Regions from separate parts of the Cellulomonas sp. P2_B4 genome, predicted to be linked through region 1. Evidence: riboswitches for the same ligand, from Rfam matches in the RefSeq annotation. Region 1 holds a riboswitch; each other region holds the start of a gene.
What was found. Region 1 has a riboswitch for S-adenosylmethionine ahead of AC1DZC_RS08690 (aminotransferase class V-fold PLP-dependent enzyme). Riboswitches for the same ligand answer to the same signal wherever they lie in the genome.
Positions count from the first base shown of each region.

Region 2: another riboswitch for S-adenosylmethionine. It lies ahead of AC1DZC_RS18795 (ABC transporter permease); the one in region 1 lies ahead of AC1DZC_RS08690 (aminotransferase class V-fold PLP-dependent enzyme).
Region 3: another riboswitch for S-adenosylmethionine. It lies ahead of AC1DZC_RS17015 (methylenetetrahydrofolate reductase); the one in region 1 lies ahead of AC1DZC_RS08690 (aminotransferase class V-fold PLP-dependent enzyme).

Region 1 covers NZ_JBFUDI010000004.1:165,782-173,308, forward strand. The annotation lists gene AC1DZC_RS08675 (O-succinylhomoserine sulfhydrylase) at 1-931, opposite strand, end outside; gene AC1DZC_RS08680 (rhodanese-like domain-containing protein) at 928-1,347, opposite strand; partial or broken gene AC1DZC_RS08685 (DUF1737 domain-containing protein) at 1,374-1,553, opposite strand; SAM riboswitch class I at 1,547-1,648, opposite strand; SAM riboswitch class IV at 1,767-1,881, shown strand; gene AC1DZC_RS08690 (aminotransferase class V-fold PLP-dependent enzyme) at 1,921-3,315, shown strand; gene AC1DZC_RS08695 (YrdB family protein) at 3,586-3,936, shown strand; gene AC1DZC_RS08700 (MaoC/PaaZ C-terminal domain-containing protein) at 4,240-5,106, opposite strand; gene AC1DZC_RS08705 (3-oxoacyl-ACP reductase) at 5,103-6,437, opposite strand; gene AC1DZC_RS08710 (acetyl-CoA C-acetyltransferase) at 6,437-7,527, opposite strand, start outside.
Region 2 covers NZ_JBFUDI010000014.1:75,165-82,691, reverse strand. The annotation lists gene AC1DZC_RS18810 (M20 family metallopeptidase) at 1-1,238, opposite strand, end outside; gene AC1DZC_RS18805 (rhodanese-like domain-containing protein) at 1,235-1,651, opposite strand; gene AC1DZC_RS18800 (NADPH-dependent oxidoreductase) at 1,681-2,499, opposite strand; SAM riboswitch class IV at 2,675-2,782, shown strand; gene AC1DZC_RS18795 (ABC transporter permease) at 2,826-3,824, shown strand; gene AC1DZC_RS18790 (ABC transporter permease) at 3,826-4,740, shown strand; gene AC1DZC_RS18785 (dipeptide ABC transporter ATP-binding protein) at 4,737-6,374, shown strand; gene AC1DZC_RS18780 (ABC transporter substrate-binding protein) at 6,439-7,527, shown strand, end outside.
Region 3 covers NZ_JBFUDI010000011.1:92,765-100,291, reverse strand. The annotation lists gene gcvH (glycine cleavage system protein GcvH) at 1-249, shown strand, start outside; gene AC1DZC_RS17035 (helix-turn-helix domain-containing protein) at 530-763, shown strand; gene AC1DZC_RS17030 ((deoxy)nucleoside triphosphate pyrophosphohydrolase) at 846-1,277, shown strand; gene AC1DZC_RS17025 (MalY/PatB family protein) at 1,285-2,421, opposite strand; gene metE (5-methyltetrahydropteroyltriglutamate--homocysteine S-methyltransferase) at 2,487-4,820, opposite strand; gene AC1DZC_RS17015 (methylenetetrahydrofolate reductase) at 4,827-5,864, opposite strand; SAM riboswitch class I at 5,914-6,008, opposite strand; gene AC1DZC_RS17010 (hypothetical protein) at 6,084-6,299, opposite strand; gene AC1DZC_RS17005 (DNA-3-methyladenine glycosylase I) at 6,492-7,091, opposite strand; gene AC1DZC_RS17000 (TetR/AcrR family transcriptional regulator) at 7,088-7,527, opposite strand, start outside.

The DNA.
Region 1 (7,527 bases):
GCTGCGGGTGGGAGGGCAGGTACGGGTAGCGGACCAGCGAGACGCCCGGCTGCTCCTCGAGCCAGGTCGCCAGCCGCAGGGCCGACGCCGTCTGGTGCTTGACCCGGATCGAGAGGGTCTCGAGGCCCTTGAGCAGGACCCACGCGTTGAACGCCGACAGCGACGGGCCGGTGTTCCGGATGAGCGTCTGCACGGGTCCGTGGATGTACTCCTCCGACCCCAGGATCGCGCCACCGAGCACGCGGCCCTGGCCGTCGATGTGCTTGGTCGCCGAGTAGACGATGACGTCGGCGCCGAAGTCGAGCGGCTTCGAGAGGACGGGCGTCGCGAAGACGTTGTCGACGATCACGATCGCGCCCGCGGCGTGCGCGAGCGTCGTGACCGCCGCGATGTCGACCAGGTCCTGCATCGGGTTGGACGGCGTCTCGAAGAACACGACGTCGGCCGGCGTCGAGAGCGCCGCCTCCCACTGCGCGAGGTCGTGCCCGTCGACGTAGTCGGTGGTCACACCCCACTGGGCGAAGACCTCCTCGAAGAGCACGACCGTGGACCCGAACAGGGCCCGGGCCGCGACGACGCGCGAGCCCGACTTGGCGACCGCCGCGATCGCGGTGAACACCGCGGACATCCCGCTGGCGGTGGCGAACGCCGCCTCGGCGCCCTCGAGCAGCCGCAGCCGCTCCTCGAACGTCGAGACCGTCGGGTTGTTGTAGCGCGAGTACAGGAACCGGTCGTACTCGCCCGCGAACGCGGACTCGGCCTGAGCGGCGTCGTCGTAGACGTAGCCCTGCGTCAGGAAGAGCGCCTCGGACATCTCCTGGAACTGCGAGCGCACGAGCCCGCCGCGCACGGCGAGGGTGTCCGGCCGCAGCGTCCCGCGCTCGACCCGCTTCTCGTCCCAGTCGCCGGGACCCGGCACCCGGGGGCTCACCGCTGCCGCCACGGCAGGCCGGCCGCGCGCCAGCCCGAGTGCCCGCGGTGCCCGTCGGCACCCACGTCGCCCTCGAAGCCCTCGAGGACGTTGTACGCCGGACCGAGTCCCGCGGCCGTCGCGGCGTTCGCGGCGTGCACCGAGCGGACGCCCGAGCGGCACAGGAACACGATCGGCCGGCCGTCGCCCGGAGTGAGCCCGAGCTCGCCGAGCTGCTTGAGGAACTGCGGGTTCGGGCGTCCCGACGGGTACGAGACCCACTCGACCAGCGCGGAGCGGCCGCCGATCGACGCGGCGTCGGGGATGCCGACGTAGGCCCACTCAGCGTCGGTGCGCACGTCGACCAGCAGCGCGTCGCCGTCGGACGCCAGGAGGTCCCAGGCCTGCTGGGGGGTCAGGTCGCCGGCGTAGCTCATACGGGCCTCGTCTCGTGGGTCGCGTTGCTCGGAAGGATGACGGCCTGCGCGACGATCACACGCTCGCCGTCGTAGGTCGCGGCCGGGCCGCCGTGCAGCACGTAGCCGTCGGCCAGGGCCTCCGAGACGCGCTCGCAGAAGGCGATGTCGTCGGTGCCGCTGAGCAGCCGGTACCTGAGTCGTTCTGTCACGTGCGCAGCCTCCATCGGTCCTGGCGGTAGCACCCTCGTCCGTGCACTGTCGTGCACGCGGGTTGCTGCGGCGTCGTCGAGCCAGATCTCTCGGCCGCTCTGGATGGTGCCGGTGATGCTAGTGCGGGCGTCGGACGGAATCCAACTGGTGGAATCGAAGTCTTGCGATCCGAGACGAATCCGATCGTGCGTTGACACGTGCGCGGCGGGACGGGGACCCTCTTCTCAGGTCATGAGCGCCAGCGTCAAGCCCCGGCTCGCTGGCCGGCAACCCTCCTCCGCGGTGGGGTGCCCCGGGTGACGACCTGGCCGAGTTCCGTCCGGGGCTCGGCAAGCGCGGGGTCCACCGACGGCGGTGCCCCCTCTGTGTCGGAGGACCATCATGACCACAACTGCCGAGCGCCTCTCGTGTGTGGACGTCGACGCGGTGAGCGAGCTGCTCCCCGTCGTCGGCGGCAACACCACGGTGCCCCTCGTCGACGGCACGCAGCGCGTCTACGCCAACCTCGACTACGCCGCGTCCGCGCCCGCCCTCGAGGCGGTCGCCGCGCGTGTCACCGAGGTCCTGCCGCTGTACGCGTCCGTGCACCGCGGCGCCGGGTATCTGTCGCAGGTGTCCACCGCCCTGTACGAGTCGTCGCGCCAGACGATCGCGCGGTTCGTGGACGCGCGTCCCGACGACGTCGCGATCATCACCCGCAACACCACCGACTCGCTCAACCTCCTGGCCCGGGTCGTCCCGAGCGGGTCCCGGGTGCTGGTGCTGGACATCGAGCACCACGCCAACCTGCTGCCCTGGGTGCACTCCGCGGACGGGCACGGCCACTCGACCACCATCCTGCCGATCGCCCGCACGGTCGCCGAGACGCTGTCCAGGCTTCGCGACGAGCTCGCGCGCCGGCACTACGCGCTCCTGACCGTCACCGGCGCCTCCAACGTCACCGGTGAGTCGCTGCCGCTCGACGAGGTCATCGCCCTCGCGCACGCCGAGGGCACCCGCGTCGCCGTCGACGGCGCCCAGCTGGTGCCGCACCGCGGGTTCTCGCTCGCGGCCTCCGACGCCGACTACATCGCGTTCTCGGGCCACAAGACGTACGCACCGTTCGGGGCCGGCGCCCTGGTCGGACGTCGCGACTGGCTCGACGCAGGTGCGCCGTACCTCGCAGGGGGAGGTGCGGTGCGCGACGTGCGCACGGACCGGACCGTGTGGCAGCCCGCACCTGCCCGGCACGAGGCCGGCTCGCCCAACGTCATCGGCGCCATCGCGCTCGCGGAGGCGTGCGACCAGCTCGCGGCCCTCCCGCCCGGTGCGCTGCACGCCCACGAGGACGCCCTGCGTGCCCGGCTCGTCGCGGGCCTGTCCGCCATCGACGGCGTCGAGATCGCGCGCATCTGGCCCGACTCCGCCCCGCCCGTCGGCGTCCTGACCTTCACCGTGCCGGGCCACAACCCCGGCCTGGTCGCCGCCTACCTGTCGGCCGAGCACGGGATCGGCGTCCGTGACGGCCGCTTCTGCGCCCACCCGCTCCTCGCGCACCTGAACGCCTCCGACGGTGCGATCCGCGCGTCCGTCGGCGTCGGCACGACGAGCGAGGCCGTCGACCGGCTGGTCACCGCCCTGACGCAGTACCTCGCCGACGGTCCCGCGTCCGGCTACGAGATCGTCGACGGCTGCTGGGCGGTCGTCGAGGACACCCGCCCGCTCGTCGCCGTCCACGGCCTGGACCACCTGGCCGCCACGGCCGCGGCCGCCTGCGGCCCGGCCCTGGACGACTGACGCAGGCTCGGCGCCACCGGCGGTAACCGTTCCGGACTCGGCGAACGCGGCACTTCCTGTCGAACGCGGCACCTGCTGCTGCCGCGTTCGCACGGAACTGCCGCGCTCGCGACCACCTCGCTGCGCCCGGCCGCGCGCGAGCGCGGCGCCGAGAGCGACCTCTCGGCGCGAGATCGGCAGTTCCGAGCGCCGATCTCGCGCCGAAGGGTCGATCTCGGCCTGCGCGCAGCGGGGTCGCGGCGGTGGGCCGTTCGTCGGCAGGATGAGCGCGTGACCGATCCCGTGGCGCAGCAGCAGGTCGGGGTGCTCGGCGTGCTGGCGTTCCTCGTCGAGCTGGCGATGATCGCTCTGCTGGCGGTCGCCGGCTGGCGGCTGGGCAGCAGCACGCTCGTGTCCCTGCTCCTGGCAGTCGCGTTCGTCGTGGTGGCCGTCGCGGTGTGGAGCCGCTGGATGGCGCCGCGGTCGGACCACCGACTCGTGGGCAGCCCCCGTGCGGCCGCGGCCACCGGGCTGTTCGTCGCGACGGCGGTCGTCGCGCTGCTGGCCGGCATCTCGCCGCTCGTCGCGATCGCGTTCGCGGTGGTCGGCGGCGCGGTGTTCGTCGCGACCCGCAACGCCTGACCCGCCGCGCGAGCACGAGCGTTGCCGCGGTGTTCGTCGCGACCCGTCACGCCTGACCCGCCGCGCGAGCTCGTGCGGCGCGACCGCAACGCCTGACCCGCCGCGCGAGCTCGTGCGTAGCCGCGGTCGTGCATGGAAAGAGTCGAGTTCGGCCCAGACGCACGACCTCACGCGCAGGTGGGCTTCACCCTGCGGCGGGACCGTCTCTGAACCAGGATGGACCCCAAGGCGAGCGGCCGGCGGGATCCGAGACCCGGCGGCCGTTCGTCGGTCTCCGGGCGGTCAGCAACCGGATCTCGCGGCTCAGCCGAGCGGCGTGACCGAACCCGTCAGGTGCGGCACCTTGGTCCAGGCCGCGAACGAGAATCCGCGGTCCGACGGGGCGATCCGTACGTTCACCGTCGACGGCAGCAGCACCGGCTTGGCGAACTCGACCGACCAGTCGAAGGCGTCGGTCCGCGCCGCGCCCACGGAGGCCAGCGCGCGCGACGCCGTGTACATCCCGTGGGCGATCGCGCGCGGGAACCCGAACGCCCTGGCGGCCAGCGACGAGAGGTGGATCGGGTTGTGGTCGCCCGAAACGGCCGCGTACCGGCGACCGGTGTCCGCGGCGAGCACCCACTGACCGGTGGGCGTCGGGGCGGTCCACCCGCTGCGTTCGTCGGGACCCTCGCCCCGCAGGAACACACCGCGCGCCAGGTACGTGGAGACGCCGCGCCAAGCGACCTCGTCGTCGGCGGAGACCGTCGTGACGAGGTCCACCTGCGTGCCGGTGCGGTGACCGCGCAGGTTCGTCGCCGAGGCCCGGAGCTCGAGCGTGTCCCCCAATGACAGGGCGCGGCTCTGGACCACCCGGTTGGAGAGGTGGACCAGGCCGGCGAGCGGGAGCGGGAAGTCGGCGCGCGCCATGAGGGCCGTCGCGACGGGGAACGCCAGCACGTGCACGAAGCCGGCTGGCAGGGCGTCGCTCGCCGACTCGCCGAGCAGGTGCTGGTACTCGGTCAGGTGGTCCGCGGAGGCGTGGACCGACCGGACGACGTACTCGACGTCGGGCAACGAGGTCGGTGCCCGGTCGAGCCGGCGAGACACGGACAGTCGTCCCGACGACGCCGCGCCGCGCACGTAGAGGCCGCCGAGCCCGGGCACGCCGGGCAGGACGACGACCGTCACTGACCGACCAGGTTCTGCCCGCACACCCGCAGCACGCGACCCACGATCCCACCCGCGGCGGGCGAGGCCAGGAACGCGACCGTCTCGGCCACGTCCACCGGCTGGCCGCCCTGCTGCAGCGAGTTCAGCCGACGGGCCACCTGCCGCGTGATCGCCGGGATGCGCGCGGTCATCTCGGTCTCGATGAAGCCGGGCGCGACCGCGTTCGCGGTGCCGCCGAACGCCTCGAGCAGGGGAGCGGTCGCGCGGACCATGCCGATCACGCCGCCCTTGGACGCCGCGTAGTTGGACTGCCCGCGGTTGCCCGCGATGCCCGAGGTCGACGCGAGCGAGACGATCCGCGGTGCGTCGGTGAAGTCGCCCGAGGTCAGCAGCGCCTCGTTGATCGCCAGCTGCGACGCGATGTTCACCGCCAGCACGGACTCCCACTTGTCGGGGGTCATGTTGGCCAGCAGCTTGTCGCGCGTGATGCCCGCGTTGTGCACGACGATGTCGAGCCGCCCGTGCCGCTGCAGCGCGTGCTCCAGCAGCCGGGCACCGGCGTCCGGCGCCGTCACGTCGAGCTGCAGGGCGGTCCCGCGGACGCGGTTGGCGACGGCGACGAGCTGTTCCCCGGCGGCGGGAACGTCGACGGCCACGACCGTCGCACCGTCGCGGGCGAGCGTGTCGGCGATCGACTCGCCGATGCCGCGCGCGGCGCCGGTGACCACGGCGACGCGGCCCTCGAGCGGGCGGTCCCAGGACGAGGGGAGCGAGCCTGCCGACGAGTCGACGGCGAGCAGCTGCCCGTCCACGAACGCCGACTTCGTCGACAGGAAGAACCGCAGCGCGCCCACCACGGACGGCGCGGTGACCGGCACGTCGGCGCCGAGGACCAGGCCGTTGGCGGTGGCGCCGCCGCGCAGCTCCTTCGCGATCGACCGCAGGAGCCCGTCGACGCCCTGCCGCGCCGCCGCGACGGCGGGTGCGTCGTCCGCCGAGGCCGCTCGCGACACCGTGACCACGCGACCGCCGCGGGCGAGCCTCTTGAGCACCCCGGCCAGGGCCAGCACGGGCTCGGCCAGAGCCGACGGGTGCGTCAGCTCGGTCAGGCCGACGACGACCGCCGAGTACCGCAGGTCGGGCGTGGGGTGCCGGTGGACGTCGAGGTCCCAGTCGGCGGACAGCAGGCGTGCGAGCTCGTCGTCACCGAGCACCAGCACAGGCCCCTCGAGCAGCGGCTGCCCGGGCGCGAACCGCTGGAGCGGCGCGGGCTGCGGGAGGCCCAGCTTCTTGGCGACGTTGCCGGTGACGCCGCCGTTGACCAGGTTCAGGTACGTGTCGGTGGACATCAGGCCGCCTCGAGGATCGCGGTCAGACCGAGCCCGCCGGCGGCGCACACGGAGACGAGAGCCCGGGTGCCGGGTCCCCGTCGGTGGAGCTCCTTGCTGACGGTCGCGACGATGCGCCCGCCGGTCGCGGCGAACGGGTGCCCGGCCGCGAGCGAGGACCCGTGGACGTTCAGCTTCGAGCGGTCCACGGTGCCGAACGCGCCGTCCAGCCCCAGCCGTTCGCGGCCGAACTCCTCGGACTCCCACGCCGCGAGGATCGTCAGCACGGTCGACGCGAACGCCTCGTGGATCTCGATGAGGTCGAAGTCCGCCAGCGACAGGCCGTTGCGGGCCAGCAGCCGAGGCACCGCGAACACGGGCGCCATGAGCAGCCCGTCGACGCCGTGCACGAAGTCGACCGCGGCGGCCTCGGCGTCGACGATCGAGGCCAGGGGAGTCAGGTCGTGGGCGCCGGCCCAGTCGGCCGACCCGAGCAGCACGGTCGACGCCCCGTCGGACAGCGGCGTCGAGTTGCCCGCCGTCATCGTCGCGGGGGTGTCCAGCCCGAGCCCGAACGTCGGCTTCAGCGACGCCAGCTTCTCCAGGGAGGAGTCCGCGCGCAGGTTCGCGTCGCGCGTCAGGCCGCGGAACGGCGTGACCAGGTCGTCGAAGAACCCCTCGTCGTAGGCGGCCGCCAGGTTCCGGTGGCTGGCCAGCGCGATCTCGTCCTGCGCCTCCTGCGTGATGCCCCACTGCGCCGTGGTGATCGCCTGGTGCTCGCCCATCGACAGATGCGTGCGCGGCTCGCTGGTCCGGGGCGCCGACGGGGCGAGGTCCTTGGGCCGGATCTTCGCCACGGCCGTGAGCTTCTGGGCCGCGCTCTTCGCCCGCGAGAGGTCGAGCAGCTGTCGGCGCAGCCGGTCGCTGACCGCGATGGGGGCGTCCGACGTCGTGTCCACGCCGCCGGCGATCGCCGACTCCAGCTGCCCGAGCCGGATCTTGTTGCTCAGCGAGACGACGGTCTCGAGCCCGGTCGCGCACGCCATCTGCACGTCGTACGCGGGCGTCTCGGCGGAGAGGGCCGACCCGAGCACCGACTCGCGCGTGAGGT
Region 2 (7,527 bases), on a different contig from region 1:
AGCCCGACGGCACCGTCGACGGCGGCGGCGTCCCCGCGAGGACCTCCGGCGACCTCCGCGAACTCGCGGGTGTGCAGGGCCACCTCCGGGTCGCTCACCGCGATCATCGGGTGGATGCCGGGGAGCCGGACGCTCACGTTCCCGAAGTCGGTCGAGGCCGCGAGTATCTCGGGGACGACGCCCCCGGCCAGCACGGTCCGCCCCTGACCGGCCTGGTGCACCGCCCAGCGCTCTGCGAGCGGTCCGTTGGTCCGGACGGGGAGCGTGAACGGGGCCGCGTCCCAGACCAGCTCGGCGGTCGTCCCGGTGGCCAGCGCGGCGCCCCGCGCGATGTCGGCGAGCCGCTCGGAGAGGTCCTTGAGGGTCGTCGGGCTCGCGGACCGGACGTAGTACTCGACGGTCGCGCGCTCGGGCACCACGCTCGGCCGCGTCCCGCCCTCGAGCACCACGCCGTGCACACGGTCGCTCGGCGGGATGTGCTGCCGCAGCATCGCGACCGCCTGGTAGTTCAGCGCGACGGCGTCGAGGGCGTTGCGGCCCATGAACGGGCTGGCCGACGCGTGCGCGGCGACCCCGTGGTACGTGACGCGCAGCTGCCGCCGGCCGAGGAACGGGTGGTCGACGACGTCGAAGCCGAACGGGTGCACCATGATCGCCGCGTCGACGCCCTCGAAGAACCCGTTGCGCGCCAGGATCTCCTTGCCCGAGCTGCCCTCCTCCGCCGGCGTGCCGAGCAGGAGCACCCGACCCGGCAGGTCCAGACCGTCGGCGACCGCCCGGACCAGCGCGAGGAACGCCCCCGTCGCGGCGCCCGCGATGAGGTGGTGCCCGCACGCGTGACCCACCCCGGGCAGCGCGTCGTACTCGGCCAGGATCGCGACGGTCGGACCCGCGTCCTCGCGAGCCGCGCCGTCGTCGGGCCCGGCCTTGGTCAGTCCCGCGCGCAGCGCGGTCGACAGGCCGTGCGTCCCCACCGTCGCGGGCACGCCGCGCGCCCGCAGCAGGTCCGCGATCGCCGCGACCGAGCGGACCTCGCGGAACGCCTCCTCCGGGTGGGAGTGGATCGCGTGCGCGACGTCGAGGAGGTCCCCCTGGCCGGCGCTCGCCGCGTCCCGCACGAGGGCGCGCGACGTCTCGTCGGCCCCGTCGAACGGGGAGGTCAGCGGGACGAACGACCCGCGTCGGCGCTCGGTGAGCGCGCGCAGCTCGTCGAGGAACGCGGTGGAGGGGGTACTCATCCGGCGGTCGGCTCCTCGGCGGGCAGGCCCGCGTCCTTCCAGGCACCGAAGCCGCCGTCGACGTGGACGACGTTGGTGAAGCCCTTGGCGCGCAGCTCCGCGGCCACCGGGCCGGACCCGCGCACCGAGCCGCAGACGACCACGATCGGCGTGTCCAGCGAGACGACGGGTGCGTGGTGCGTGGCCGCGGCGAGGTCGAACTCGTCGTCGATCGCGTACCGGTCGCCGACCGTGGCGCCGGGGATCGCGCCCGTGCGCGACCGGCCCGTCTCGCTGCGGACGTCGAGCAGGAACGCGCCCTCGGCGACGCGCTCGGCGGCCTCCTGCGGGGTGACCGCGGGCGCGAGCGCCGCGGCGTCCTCGAGGCTGAGGTGCTCGGCGGGGGCGCCCGGGCGGGCGGTGGTCTCGGTCATCGTGCTCTCCTTCGTCGTCGTGCCTGTGCTCATCGGAGCCGGAAGCCCTGCGCCTCGAGCGCCGAGCGCAGCTGGTCGCGACCGTTGAGCGCCGCGGGGCCGGAGAGCCGGGCGAGCAGCCGGTCCGTCCAGGAGTGCGACAGCCCCTCGAGGGCGTAGAACTCGCCGATCCGCTCCTCGTAATCGGCGACCGCGTCGGCGTGGTCCGCGTCGTCGTACACCTCGTGGTGCAGCACGGCCGACTGGGGCAGGCGCGGCTTCACGCGCGTGTTCTCGGACAGGTCGGGCCGCCCGACGACGAGCCCGAACGCGGCGAACACGTGGCGCGGCAGGTGGAGCAGGTCGGCCACCTCCGCCGGCCGGTTGCGCAGCGCGCCGATGTACACCGTCCCCAGGCCCAGCGACTCCGCGGCGAGCACCGCGTTCTGCGCGGCCAGGGCCGCGTCGACGAACCCGACGACGGCCGTCTCGAGGTAGTCCGCGCCTTCGGTCGGCGCGTCGTGGGCCGCGGCGATGGCGTGGGCGCGGCCGAGGTCGACGAGCCAGACGAGCAGCAGCGGCGCCTGCGTGATGTGCGCCTGGTTGCCCGCGAGCGCGCACAGGGCCGACCGGCGCTGGTCGTCGCGCACGGCCACGACGCTCCACAGCTGGAGGTTCGAGCTGGTCGCGGCGGACTGRGCGGCGGCGACGACGGCAGCGAGCTCGGCGTCCGAGACGTCGTCGGGCAGGTACCGCCGCACGGAGCGGTGCGCGAGCTGCAGCTCGATGACGTCGGAGGTGGCGACGTCGTCGGGTGCGACGCCGCCGTAGCGGGCGTCGAGCGTGGACGGGAGGAGGGCGACGGACATGGTTCCCCTGGTGAGCGCGCTGTCGGAGTTCGCGGGGAGGGTGAGCCGCCCGGATGCCGAAGTCAACGAACCGTCGGCGACGTCTCACATCTCGGTCCTCGGGCGGTGCGTCCATTCCGTGAGACGCAGCGGCGGATCGTTGACGACCCCGCGCCTCGTCCTTACCTTCGCGGCCGGTATCGAGTCCCGACGCAAAGCCCTGGTTGGTCGGGCAGCAACCCTTCACGTGACGGGGTGCTCCAGGTGACTACCCGGCACGGCTCCCGCCGTGCAAGCACAGACGACGGAACGAGGACCCCGATGCGCGCCTTCCCCCGGGCCCCGCGATGAACCGCTACGTGCTCGCCCGCCTCGGGCAGGCGCTCCTCGTGCTCTGGGCCGCCTACACGGTGTCGTTCGTCGTGCTCTACGCGCTGCCGGGCGACCCGGTCTCGCTCATGTACGGCGGCGAGTCGTCGGACGTCACGCCCGAGCAGCTCGACGCGCTGCGCGCCCAGTACGGCCTCGACCAGCCGCTGCCGGTGCAGTACCTGACGCAGCTCGGGGGCGTCCTGCGCGGGGACCTCGGCACGTCGGTGGTCCTGCACCGGCCGGTGACCGGACTGATCGCCGAGGCGATCCCGCCGACCGCGGCCATCGCGGCGGCCGCGTTCGTGCTCGCGCTGCTGGTCGGCGGCGGGCTGGCCATCGTCGCGACCCTGGTGCGCAGCCGCGGCCTGTCCAACACGCTGCTCGGCCTGCCCCCGCTCGGGGTCGCGATCCCGTCGTTCTGGTTCGGTCTGATGCTCGTCCAGTGGTTCTCGTTCCAGAACCCGATCTTCCCCGCGGTGGGCAACAAGGGGTTCTCCTCGATCGTCCTGCCGGCGGTGACGCTCGCGGTGCCCACGGCGGCGCTGATCGCGCAGATGCTCTCGCGCAGCCTCCAGCACAGCCTGCGCCAGCCGTACGTCGACACGGCCCGTGCCAAGGGCGCCGGCTCGGTGCGCGTCCACTTCCGGCACGCGTTGCGCAACGCCTCGCTCCCCGCGCTCACGGTGACCGGACTGGTCATCGGCGAGCTCCTGGCCGGGGCGGTCGTCACCGAGACCGTGTTCTCCCGTGCCGGGATCGGCCGGCTCACCGCGACGTCCGTCAGCGCGCAGGACATCCCCGTCGTGATGGGCGTCGTCCTGTTCGCCGCCGCCGTGTTCGTGCTGGTCAACCTCGCGGTCGATCTGCTCTACCCGCTCCTCGACCCGCGGATCGTGCGGCACTCACGTCCACCGAAGGCCGCGGCCCCGGTCGCCGCGGCCGCGGTCCGTGAGCCCGCAACGGCGGGGGTGTGATGTGACGGACCTTCTCGACGACCTCGCCACCACCGCCGCCGACCTCCCGGCCGACGCGCCGCTGGATCAGCCCGACGAGCAGACGCGCGGGCGGTTCGCCTGGGTCGGCGACCTGCTGCGCAGGCCCGGGCTCCTCCTCGCTCTCGTCTGGATCGGGTTCGTGCTCGTGGCGGCGTTCGTGCCGCAGGTGCTCGCGCCCGGCGACCCGCTCACCGGAGTGCCGGCCGACAAGCTTCAGGCCCCCTCGTCGGCGCACTGGTTCGGCACCGACCAGCTGGGTCGCGACCTGTACACGCGGGTGGTGCACGGCACGCAGCTGACGCTCGAGGCGGCGCTCGTGGCCGTCGGCGTCGGCCTGCTGGTCGGGGCCGTGGTCGGTCTGGTCGCCGGCTTCGTCGGTGGCGTGTTCGACGACGTCGTCATGCGCGTCGTCGACGTGCTGCTGTCCATCCCCGCGCTGCTGCTCTCGCTCGCGCTCATCACGGCGCTCGGCTTCGGGACGGTCAAGGTCGCGATCGCGGTCGGCCTGGCCAGCGTCGCGACGGTCTCACGCATCATGCGCTCCGAGGTCCTGCGTGTGCGCTCGTCGGTCTACGTCGAGGCCGCGCACGCCGGCGGCAGCCGCTGGTGGTCGGTCCTGTTCCAGCACGTGCTCCCCAACGCCTCGGGCCCCGTCGTCGTGCTCGCCGCCCTGCAGCTCGGCACGGCGATCCTCGCGGTGTCCGCACTCAGCTTCCTCGGGTACGGCGCTCCCCCGCCCGCGCCCGAGTGGGGTGCGCTGGTGTCCGGCGGTCGCGACTACCTGCGCACGTCCTGGTGGCTGACCACGCTGCCCGGCCTGACGATCGCGCTCAGCGTGCTGGCCGCGGGCCGCCTGTCGCGTGCCCTCGACCGGCACGACGGGGGTGTGGCATGACCTCCTCCTTGCGGCTCCTGACGGTCACGGACCTCGCGGTCGCGTACCGGACGCGTCGCGGCACGGTCCGCGCCGTGCGGGACGTCTCGCTGCACGTCGACGCGGGCGAGACCGTCGCCGTGGTCGGCGAGTCCGGGTCCGGCAAGTCGACCACCGCCGCCGCGGTGGTCCGGCTCCTGGCGCCGGCGGCCGTGATCGACCACGGGAGCATCGACCTGCTGGGCCACGACGTGGTCCACGCCTCCCACCGCGACCTGCGCAACGTGCGCGGCGTCCTGGTCGGCCTGGTCCCGCAGGACCCCACGGTGTCGCTCAACCCCGTCACCCGCATCGGCGACCAGGTGGCCGAGGTGCTGCGCATCCACGGTCTGGCCGACCGCAAGAACGCCGAGATCGAGGCGATCGAAGCACTGCGCCGGGCGGGCCTGGCCGAGCCGGAGGTCCGGGCGCGGCAGTACCCGCACGAGCTCTCCGGCGGCATGCGACAGCGCGTGCTGATCGCGATCGCGCTGGCCGCCCAGCCGCGCCTCCTGGTGGCCGACGAACCGACGAGCGCCCTCGACGTCACCGTCCAGCGGCAGATCCTCGACCACATCGAGGACCTCACGGCCGGAACTGGGACGGGGGTCCTGCTCATCACGCACGACCTCGGCGTCGCCGCGGACCGGGCCGACCGCATCGTCGTGATGTCGCAGGGCAGGGTCGTCGAGCAGGGCACGCCCGACCAGGTGCTCGGCGCACCGAGCGACCCGTACACCCGCGCGCTGCTCGCTGCGGCGCCCAGCCTGCGCGGTGCCCGCACCATCGCCGCGCCGGTCCCGCCGACCGCCGTGCCGGCGCTCGAGGCGCGGCGCCTGACCAAGGAGTTCCCGCTCCCGCGGTCCGCCGGCGGGGGCACGCTCCGTGCCGTCGACGACGTCTCGTTCGTCCTGCCGCGCGGGCGCACCCTCGCGCTCGTCGGCGAGTCCGGCTCCGGGAAGTCCACGACCGCCCGCCTCGCGCTGCGGCTGGCGGAGCCGACGTCGGGCTCGGTGCTCGTCGACGGCGAGGACGTGACGCACACCCGCGGGGCGGCGCTGCGGCTGCTGCGCCGGCGGATGCAGGTGGTCTACCAGAACCCGTACGCGTCCCTCGACCCGCGGTTCTCGGTCCAGCGGATCGTGACCGAGCCCCTGCGCGCGTTCGGCGTCGGCTCGCGCGCCGAGCGTGCCGCCCGCGCCGCCGAGCTGCTGGACGTCGTCGCCCTGCCGCGCACCGCGCTCCAGCGCCGTCCCGCGGAGCTCTCGGGCGGGCAGCGGCAACGCGTCGCGATCGCCCGCGCGCTCGCCCTGAACCCGGAGCTCGTCGTGCTCGACGAGCCCGTGTCCGCGCTCGACGTCTCGGTCCAGGCCCAGATCCTCGACCTGCTGACGGACCTGCAGGTCGAGCTCGGGCTGTCCTACCTGTTCATCTCGCACGACCTGGCCGTCGTCCGGCAGGTCGCGCACGAGGTGGCCGTCCTGCAGCGCGGCCGGGTGGTCGAGCAGGGCCCGGTCGAGGGCGTGTTCGCGCACCCGGGCGACCCGTACACCGCCGAGCTGCTGTCGGCGATCCCCGGCGGCCGCGTGCGCGCCGGCGAAGGGGGTGCGTCGTGACCTCGTGTCGACGTGACTGAGCCCCCGCGCCGCCCGTCACCCACCCCCAGCAAGGAGCACCACCATGTCCGTCCGACGACCCTCGCGCCGTCAAGCCGGCCTCCTGACCGGCATCGCCACGCTCTCCCTCCTGCTCGCCGCCTGCTCCTCGGGCTCGGACGACGCGGGTTCCGACGAGAGCACGTCGACCGCCGCGGCAGACGCCCCCGTCGACGGTGGCGACCTCACCTTCGCCATCGGCAACGACCCCATCTCGCTCAACCCGCCCGCCATCGGCTCCGGCAACGACACCTGGTACGTGACCCGTCAGCTCGTCGACTCCCTGCTCTGGCAGGACCCCGCCGACGGCTCGCTCAAGCCGTGGCTGGCGACGAAGTGGGAAGCGAACGCCGACGCGACCCAGTTCACGTTCACGCTGCGCGACGACGTGACGTTCTCCGACGGCACGCCGTTCACCGCGGAGTCGGTGAAGAAGAACTTCGACGACACCGTCGCCGCCGGCGCCAAGTCCTCCGTCGCCGCGAACTTCGTCGGGTACGCCGGCACCACGGTCGTCGACCCGACCACCGTCACGGTCGCGTTCTCGTCTCCGAACGCGGCGTTCCCGCAGGCCACGTCGGCGGTGGGTCTCGGCTTCGTCGCCGACTCCACGCTCGCCATCCCGTTCGACGACCGCGCCAGCGGGACGGGTGTCGTCGGCACCGGGCCGTTCACGCTGGACCACTACACCAAGGACACCGAGACGGTCCTGACGGCCCGCGACGACTACGCGTGGGGCCCGCAGGGTCGCGAGAACACCGGCAGGGCGCACCTGGACACCGTGACGTTCCAGGTGATCCCCGAGGCGGGCGTGCGTACCGGCGCGCTCACCTCCGAGCAGGTGGACGTGATCGGCGGCGTGCAGCCGACCGACATCGAGACGCTCGGGTCCTCCGGGTTCGACCTGGTGAGCCGCGCCAACCCGGGCATCACCTTCGGCCTGACCTTCAACGAGGGCGGCGCGCTCGGCTCCGACCCGGCGGTCCGCGAGGCCATCGCGCTCACGGTGAACCCGACCGAGGTCCGCGACACCGCCCTGAACGACGGCTTCGCCGTGGCGACGAGCCCGCTGGCCAGCACGACCCCGGGCGTCGCCGACGTCAGCAAGGACATC
Region 3 (7,527 bases), on a different contig from region 1:
GAGCTGCCGGCAGTCGGCGAGGAGCTCGTGGCGGGCGCTGTGGTGGGTGAGATCGAGTCGACCAAGTCGGTGTCCGAGCTGTACTCCCCGGTGTCGGGGACCGTGATCGAGATCAACCAGTCGGCTGTGGACGACCCCTCCGTCGTCAACTCCGACCCCTATGGTGCGGGCTGGCTCCTGAAGGTCGACGTGACGTCGACCGGTCCGCTCCTGACGTCCGACGAGTACGCCGCGCAGAGCGCCGGCTGACCCGCAGGACACACCGGCTGGTGCCAGGTAGTCCCATTTCGTGGACATTGCACTCGCCCGATCGGGTGAAACCTGAGAACCAGCCACACGTACGGCGTATCAAGGTGCCGATGCGACGTTCATTGTGGGTGGCTAGCGAGATCGGCATGTCGGGGGGGAACCCGTACATGAAGAGTTGGCAGAAGTGGCGTCATGGCTCACTGATTGCCCTCTCTCATCCGGTACGCAGCCAAGAGCGTGACCCGGACGTCCCGGGCGACGCAGCACACCGGAGGACATCATGAGCATGGTGGAGACGAGCAGGACCGTCGGAGTCTCGAACGACGCACTGACGCGCCGCGAGCGGGTCGTCCTGGCCGAGCTGGCCGAAGACGTCACTCTCGAGGAGATCGCCACGCGACTCTTCGTCACGCGCAACACCGTGAAGTCCCAGGTGCGCAGCGTGTACCGCAAGATCGGAGTCTCCACCCGCGCCGAGGCCGTCGCCTGGGCAGTGGCGCACGGCATCCGCTGACTCTCCTGGTGCGCCGGCTCGAGGAACGCGGCCGTCGCACCGAAGCCACACCCCTGACACAGGGGCCTGGCAGACTCACCGCATGACCTCACCCGTACTCGTCGTCGCCGCCGCCATCGTGGACGACCTCGACGACCCGCGTGAGCTGCTGGCCGCGCGACGTGCAGTCCCGGCCCGTCTGGCCGGCCGCTGGGAGTTCCCCGGCGGCAAGGTGGACGCCGGCGAGCAGCCCGAGGACGCCCTGCACCGCGAGATCCGTGAGGAGCTCGGCGCACGGATCGGCCTGGGCGACGAGCTCGTCGGACCCGACGATGGCCTCTGGCGCCTCTCCGACGAGTACGTGATGCGCATCTGGCTGGCCGAGGTGGTCGAGGGGACCCCGGAGCCGCTCGAGGAGCACGACGAGCTCAGGTGGCTGCCGATCAGCCAGTGGCACGACGTCCCGTGGCTGGATGCGGACGTCCGCATCGTCGACGCACTGCAGGAGCACCTCAGCAGGGCTGCGCACCGCTGAGGGCTCCTCAGGCGCGCCGCGTTCCCCCGAGCGTCGTCGTGAGCCTCGCGGCGGCGTCCGTGAGGATGGCCGACGAGGTGGCGAAGTTCAGTCGCACGTGGCCCGCGCCCTCCACGCCGAACGTCGGGCCCGGGTTGACCGCGAGACCGCCGTCGAGCAGCGCGCGCGCCGGGTTGTCCGAGTACCTGCTGAGGTCGAGCCAGGCGAAGTAGGTGGCCACGGGGGGCGTCCAGTCCACCAGCGGCGCCAGGAGCTCCCGCAACAGGCTGCCGTTGCGGTCCAGGCCCACCAGGACCTCGTCGAGGAACGCGCCTCCGTCCGCGTAGGCGGCCGTCTGCGCGACGACGCCCAGGTGCATCACGCCGTCGGCGACGGGGTCGGCCATGCCGTCGAGCTCGTGGGCGTCCGGGCCGGGGACGGCGACCGCGACCCGGAGCGCGGCCAGGTTGAACGCCTTGGACGCGGAGTGCAGGGCGATCGCGTCGGGGATGACCGTGGTCGCCGGGACGAACCGGGCTCCCGGCGTCGGGACGAGGGGGGCGTGGATCTCGTCGGACACCACCCGGACGCCGTGCTTCGCCCCGAGCGCGCCGACCGCGGCCAGCTCGTCGGCCGTGTGCAGGGTCCCGGTCGGGTTGTGCGGGTTGCAGAGCAGGAAGGCGGCCCGACGACCGTGCAGCGCCGCGCGGCCGAACGCGTAGTCCAGGGCGTCGAGGTCGAGCCGACGATCGGCACCCAGGGGTGCGTGCACGATGTGCCGGTTGGCATGCCGCAGGAACGTGGTGAACGGCGGGTAGACCGGCGGGTTGATGACGACGGCCTCGCCCGGGTCGGTAAGCAGCCGCAGGACCTCGACGACGCCGACCATGACGTCCGCGGCCGTGCGGGTCCGCCCGGGGTCGACGTCCCAGTCCCACCGGGTCGAGGCGAACCCCGCCATCGCCTCGGCGAGGCCCCGGCCGGCGGGGTAGCCCGTGTCGCCGCGGAGCATCGCGTCGTGCACCGCGCGGACCACCGGCTCGGCCTGCGGCACGTCCATCTCGGCGACGAACAGCGGGAGCACGTCGGCCGGGTAGTGCCGCCACTTCTCGCTGGTGCGGGTGCGGAGCTGGTCGAGGGTCAGCGTGTCGAAGATCGTCGTCACGTGACCGACCGTAGACGCACGACGGCCCCGTCCACCGGACGGGGCCGTCGTTGCCTGCGCTGGTGTCAGAGCGTCGCCCGCACCGCCCGCGTCGCGGCGAGGATGTGCTCCAGCGACGGGGCGACCTCCTCGTAGCGACGGGTCTTGAGGCCGCAGTCCGGGTTGACCCAGAGCTGGTCCACGGCGATGGCCTTGACGGCCTCGGTGAGCAGCTCCTCGACCTCGCCCTCGCTGGGGACGCGCGGCGAGTGGATGTCGTAGACGCCCGGGCCCACGGCGCGCGGGTAGCCGGCCGCCGCGATGTCCGCGAGGATCTCCATCTTCGAGCGGGCCGCCTCGATGGACGTGACGTCGGCGTCGAGGCCGTCGATCGCGCCCATGATCTGGCCGAACTCGGAGTAGCACAGGTGCGTGTGGATCTGAGTGTCGGCGCGGACGCCCGCGGTCGACAGGCGGAACGAGCGCACCGACCAGTTGAGGTACGCGGCGTGGTCCTCGACACGCAGGGGCAGCAGCTCGCGCAGGGCGGGCTCGTCCACCTGGATCACCGCGATGCCCGCGGCCTCGAGGTCCTGGATCTCGTCGCGCAGCGCGAGGCCGACCTGGTTGGCGGTGTCGCCGAGCGGCTGGTCGTCGCGCACGAACGACCACGCGAGGATCGTCACCGGGCCGGTGAGCATGCCCTTGACCGGCTTGGTGGTCAGCGACTGCGTGTACGCCGTCCAGTCCACCGTGATCGGCTTCGGCCGCGAGACGTCGCCCCACAGGATCGACGGACGCGTGCAGCGCGAGCCGTAGGACTGGACCCAGCCGTTCTGCGTCACGGCGAACCCGTCAAGGTTCTCCGCGAAGTACTGGACCATGTCGTTGCGCTCGGGCTCGCCGTGCACCAGCACGTCGAAGCCGATCTGCTCCTGCAGCTCGACGACGCGACGGATCTCCGCCTTCATCTCGTCGTCGTACTGCGCCTCCGTCAGCTCGCCCTTGCCGAAGGCGGCGCGCGCCTTGCGGATCTCGCCGGTCTGCGGGAACGAGCCGATCGTGGTCGTCGGCAGCGGCGGGAGGTTCAGGCGGGCGGCCTGGGCGACCTTGCGCTCGTCGAACGGGCCACGGTTGAACGCGTCCTCGGTGAGGGCGGCCGCACGCTCGCGGACCGCGGGGACGACGACGCCGGGCGCGGTGCGACGGCTGTTCACGGCGTCGGTGGCCGCGAGCAGCTGCTCGTGGATGGCCTCGCGACCCTCCGTCAGACCCTCGGCCAGCGTGACGACCTCGACGACCTTCTCGTCGGCGAACGCGAGCCAGCTCTTCAGGGTGTCGTCGAGACCCGGCTCGTCGGTCGTGGTGTGCGGGACGTGGAACAGCGACGTCGAGGTGCCGACGGTGACCGCGGCGGCGCCGAGGCCCTCGAGCTGCTCGAGGATCGCCAGCTTGGCGTCCAGGTCCGCGCGCCAGATGTTGTGGCCGTCGATCACGCCGGCGACCAGCGTCTTGGTCTCCAGGCCGGCGACTTTCTCGGTCGGCGCGCTGCCGCGGACCAGGTCGATGCCGATGGCCTCGACGTCGGTGGCGGCGAGCACCGGGAACGCCGCACCCAGGTCGCCGTACGGGGCGGCGACGAGGATCGCCGGGCGGTCGGTGAGGTCCGTGGCCAGGGCACGGTAGGCCTCGATGACAGCGGCGAGCAGCTGCTCGGCCGGCACCTCGATCGAGTCGGAGACCAGCGCGGGCTCCTCGATCTGCACCCAGGTGGCACCCGCGGCGGCGAGGTCCTGCAGGAGTGCCGCGTAGACGGGCAGCAGGTCCTCGAGGCGGTCGATCGGCGCGAAGTCGTCGGGCGCGCCCTCGGTGGACTTGGCCAGCGCGAGGTACGTGACGGGACCGACGATGACCGGACGCGTCAGGACGCCGTCGGCCAGGGCCTCCTTGAACTCCCGCACGGGGCGGTCGCTCGCGTAGCGGAACGTGGTCTCGGGGCCGATCTCGGGGACCAGGTAGTGGTAGTTGGTGTCGAACCACTTGGTCATCTCGAGCGGCAGGTCGTCGCCGCGACCGCGCGCCACGGTCGAGTAGCCGGCCAGGTCGAGCGTGCCGTCGGCGGCCACCAGGTCGGCGAAGCGTGCGGGCACGGCGCCCACGACGGCCGTCGCGTCGAGCACGTGGTCGTAGAACGAGAACGCGCTCGGGATCGCGGGCACGTCGGTCGCCAGGCCGAGCTCAGCCAGACGCGTCCGGGTCCGGCGGCGCAGGTCGGCGGCGACGGCCTCGACCTCGTCGGCGGACGACTTGCCCGCCCAGAAGGACTCGATGGCCTTCTTCAGCTCGCGGCGCGGGCCGATCCGGGGGTAGCCGAGCACGGAGCCGGCGGGGAACTGTGCCGGAAACTGGATCTTGGTCATGGTATTTCAGTCCCTCGAGGGTCGGGCGGTTGCCGTGACCTGCGGCCCGCTGGCCAGGTCGGGAGCTGTCCGAGCTCCGCCGTCGAGGTGTGCACCCTCGAGCAGGTCAAGTACGGCATGGTGCTGGTTGAACGTGTAGAGGTGGACGCCGGGAGCCCCGCCGTCCAGGACGCCGTTGACCAGGTCGACGCTCGCGCGGATGCCCCGGCGGTGGCGGTCGAGCTCGTCGTCGGCGGAGCCGAGCAGGTCGAACAGTCTCTCAGGCACCGGGACCCCGGTGAGCTCCTGCACGCGGTGCAGGCGGGCGGGGTCGGTGGTCGGGATGATGCCCGGGATGATCGGGATGGTGACCCCGGCGTCGCGCGCGTCGGCGACGATCCCGAGGTAGTCGTCGGCGTCGAAGAACACCTGCGTGATGGCGAAGTCGGCACCCGCCTCCTGCTTGGCCAGCAGCGAGGCGACGTCCTGGGCGCGGGTGCCGCCGGTGGCGTGGTTGCCGCGCGGGAAGGCCGCGACCGCGACCGACAGCGGTCGGACGCGCGCGCGCACCGCCTGCGACGGGCTGTCCGCGCAGCGCTGCGCCTCGATCTGGCGCAGCAGCTCCACCAGCTCGCCGGCGGTCTGCAGGCCGTCCGGGTGGGCCACCCAGTCCTGCTGGTCGACGGGCGGGTCGCCGCGCAGCGCCAGGAACGAGCGGACGCCCTCGTCGAGGAACTCCTCGACGATCGTCGTGATCTCCTCGCGGGAGGTGCCGACGCAGGTCAGGTGGGCGATCGGGTTGAGCGTCGTCTCCCGCAGCAGCCGGCGGACCAGCTGCCGGGTGGTGACGCGCGTCTTGCCCGAGGCGCCGTAGGTGACCGAGACGAAGTCCGGGTGCACCGACTCGAGCGCCTGGATGGTCGCCCACAGGCGCGGCGCGGCGTCGGGGTTGCGCGGCGGGAAGAGCTCGAAGGAGATGGTCGGCCGGTCGTTGGCGGCGTGGGGGCGCGCGGCCGGGGCGACGTGCAGCCCGGGCGTGCGCGGTTCCAGCGTCGCGGCGCTCACGGGCACGCCTGCGGGGTGGGGCAACGGTCGTTCGGGGACATCTGGGTTCACTCCATCGTCCCTGGCGGAAGCACCCACACCCTCGCAAGAGGGGGGTTGCTGCGGCGTCGTCGAGCCAGGTCTCTCGGCCGCTCTGGATGGTAGGCGCGATCGTAGACCGCCGACCACATGGTGGGCAACCATGCTCGATGGGTGAGACGAGACTGTCCCGGGGAGCGATCAGACCCCGCGGCGTCCCCCGAGGGTGTTGTCGTCGCGCCCGCGGCGCTGCTGCGGGACGTCGAACCACGAGGTGGGCGAGCCGGCCGGGACGAGCCGCAGCCCGTCCTGCACCGCGGCGAGGATGTCCACGTCCGGTGCCGGGGTTCCCGTCAACGCATCGGCCGCGGCGCGCACGTCGTCGTGCCGCCCGTCGGGTTCGAAGACGTCTGCCACTCTCGGCACGATAGTCGGCTGGTTCTCACCTGCCGAGATGGGTTCGGGAGCGTCACCCGGCAGGAGTATCGATCTCACCCGGCGCCACAGCACGCCCAGGACCCCGTCGTCCAGTGCTTCACCCGGGCGTACCAGTGCGTTCTGCCTGGTCAGGCGTCCATCTCTAGGGGCGCGGGGGGTCCGGAGCCTCGGCTAGGCGCCCTGGGCGCTCGGACACGTGGCCAGGTGGTCGTCCACCACCCCGCAGGCCTGCATGGCGGCGTACGCGGTGGTGGGTCCGACGAACCGGAAACCGAGCGACTTGAGCTCCTTGGCGAGGGCCTTGGACTCGGGGGTGATGGCCGGGACGTCCGTCCACGTGGCGGGACGCGTCCAGCCGGAGCGGTCGGGGGCGTGCGACCACAGGACCGCGTCGAGGGAGCCGCCGTCCGCGTGCAGCGCGCGCAGCGCCCGGCCGTTCGCGATGGTGGCCTCGATCTTGGCGAGGTTGCGCACGATCGACGCGTCGGCCATCAGCCGCGCGACGTCGTCGTCGCCGAACTCGGCCACGACCTCCGGGTCGAAGTCGGCGAACGCCGCCCGGAACGCGGGCCGCTTGCGCAGGACCGTGATCCAGGCGAGCCCGGACTGGAAGCCCTCGAGCGCGAACCGCTCGAAGAGCGCGTTCTCGCCGTGGACCGGCTTGCCCCACTCCTCGTCGTGGTACTTCTCGTAGAGCGGGTTGCCGTCGCCGAAGCAGCGGCCGATGTTCGAGTCCGGCCGAGGCTCGGGAAGTGCGTCGGGGAGCGTCATGCCCCGAGTCTGTCTCCTCCGTCCGACACCGGACCGGCCGGATGCGGAGCCGCTCGGTCGAGCGAGGGCTGGGGTCGGCTCGACGCGACGACGATCAGCCGCTCGATGCCGTCGAGGATCAGCTGCGTGCCGAAGTCGAGGGTGTCCTCGTCGAGCGGGTCCCAGACGAAGCCGCCGGCGTCGACGGCGCGCAGCAGCGCGGGGTGCGAGGCGGGCGTCGCGAGGATGCCGATGAGCGTGCCCAGGTCGGGTGCGTCGCCCTCCGTGGGGCCGACCGCCGCGGTGCGTGCCTGCGCCGACAGCTGCTCGCTGACCCGCAGCTGGTCGAGCGCATGCGTGGAGAGCACGCCGATGGCGCCGACCTTCTGCGACTCGGTCAGCGGGGTGTCCTCGAGCGCCGCGAGCATGCCCTCCATCCAGGAGAGCCGCCCCGGGC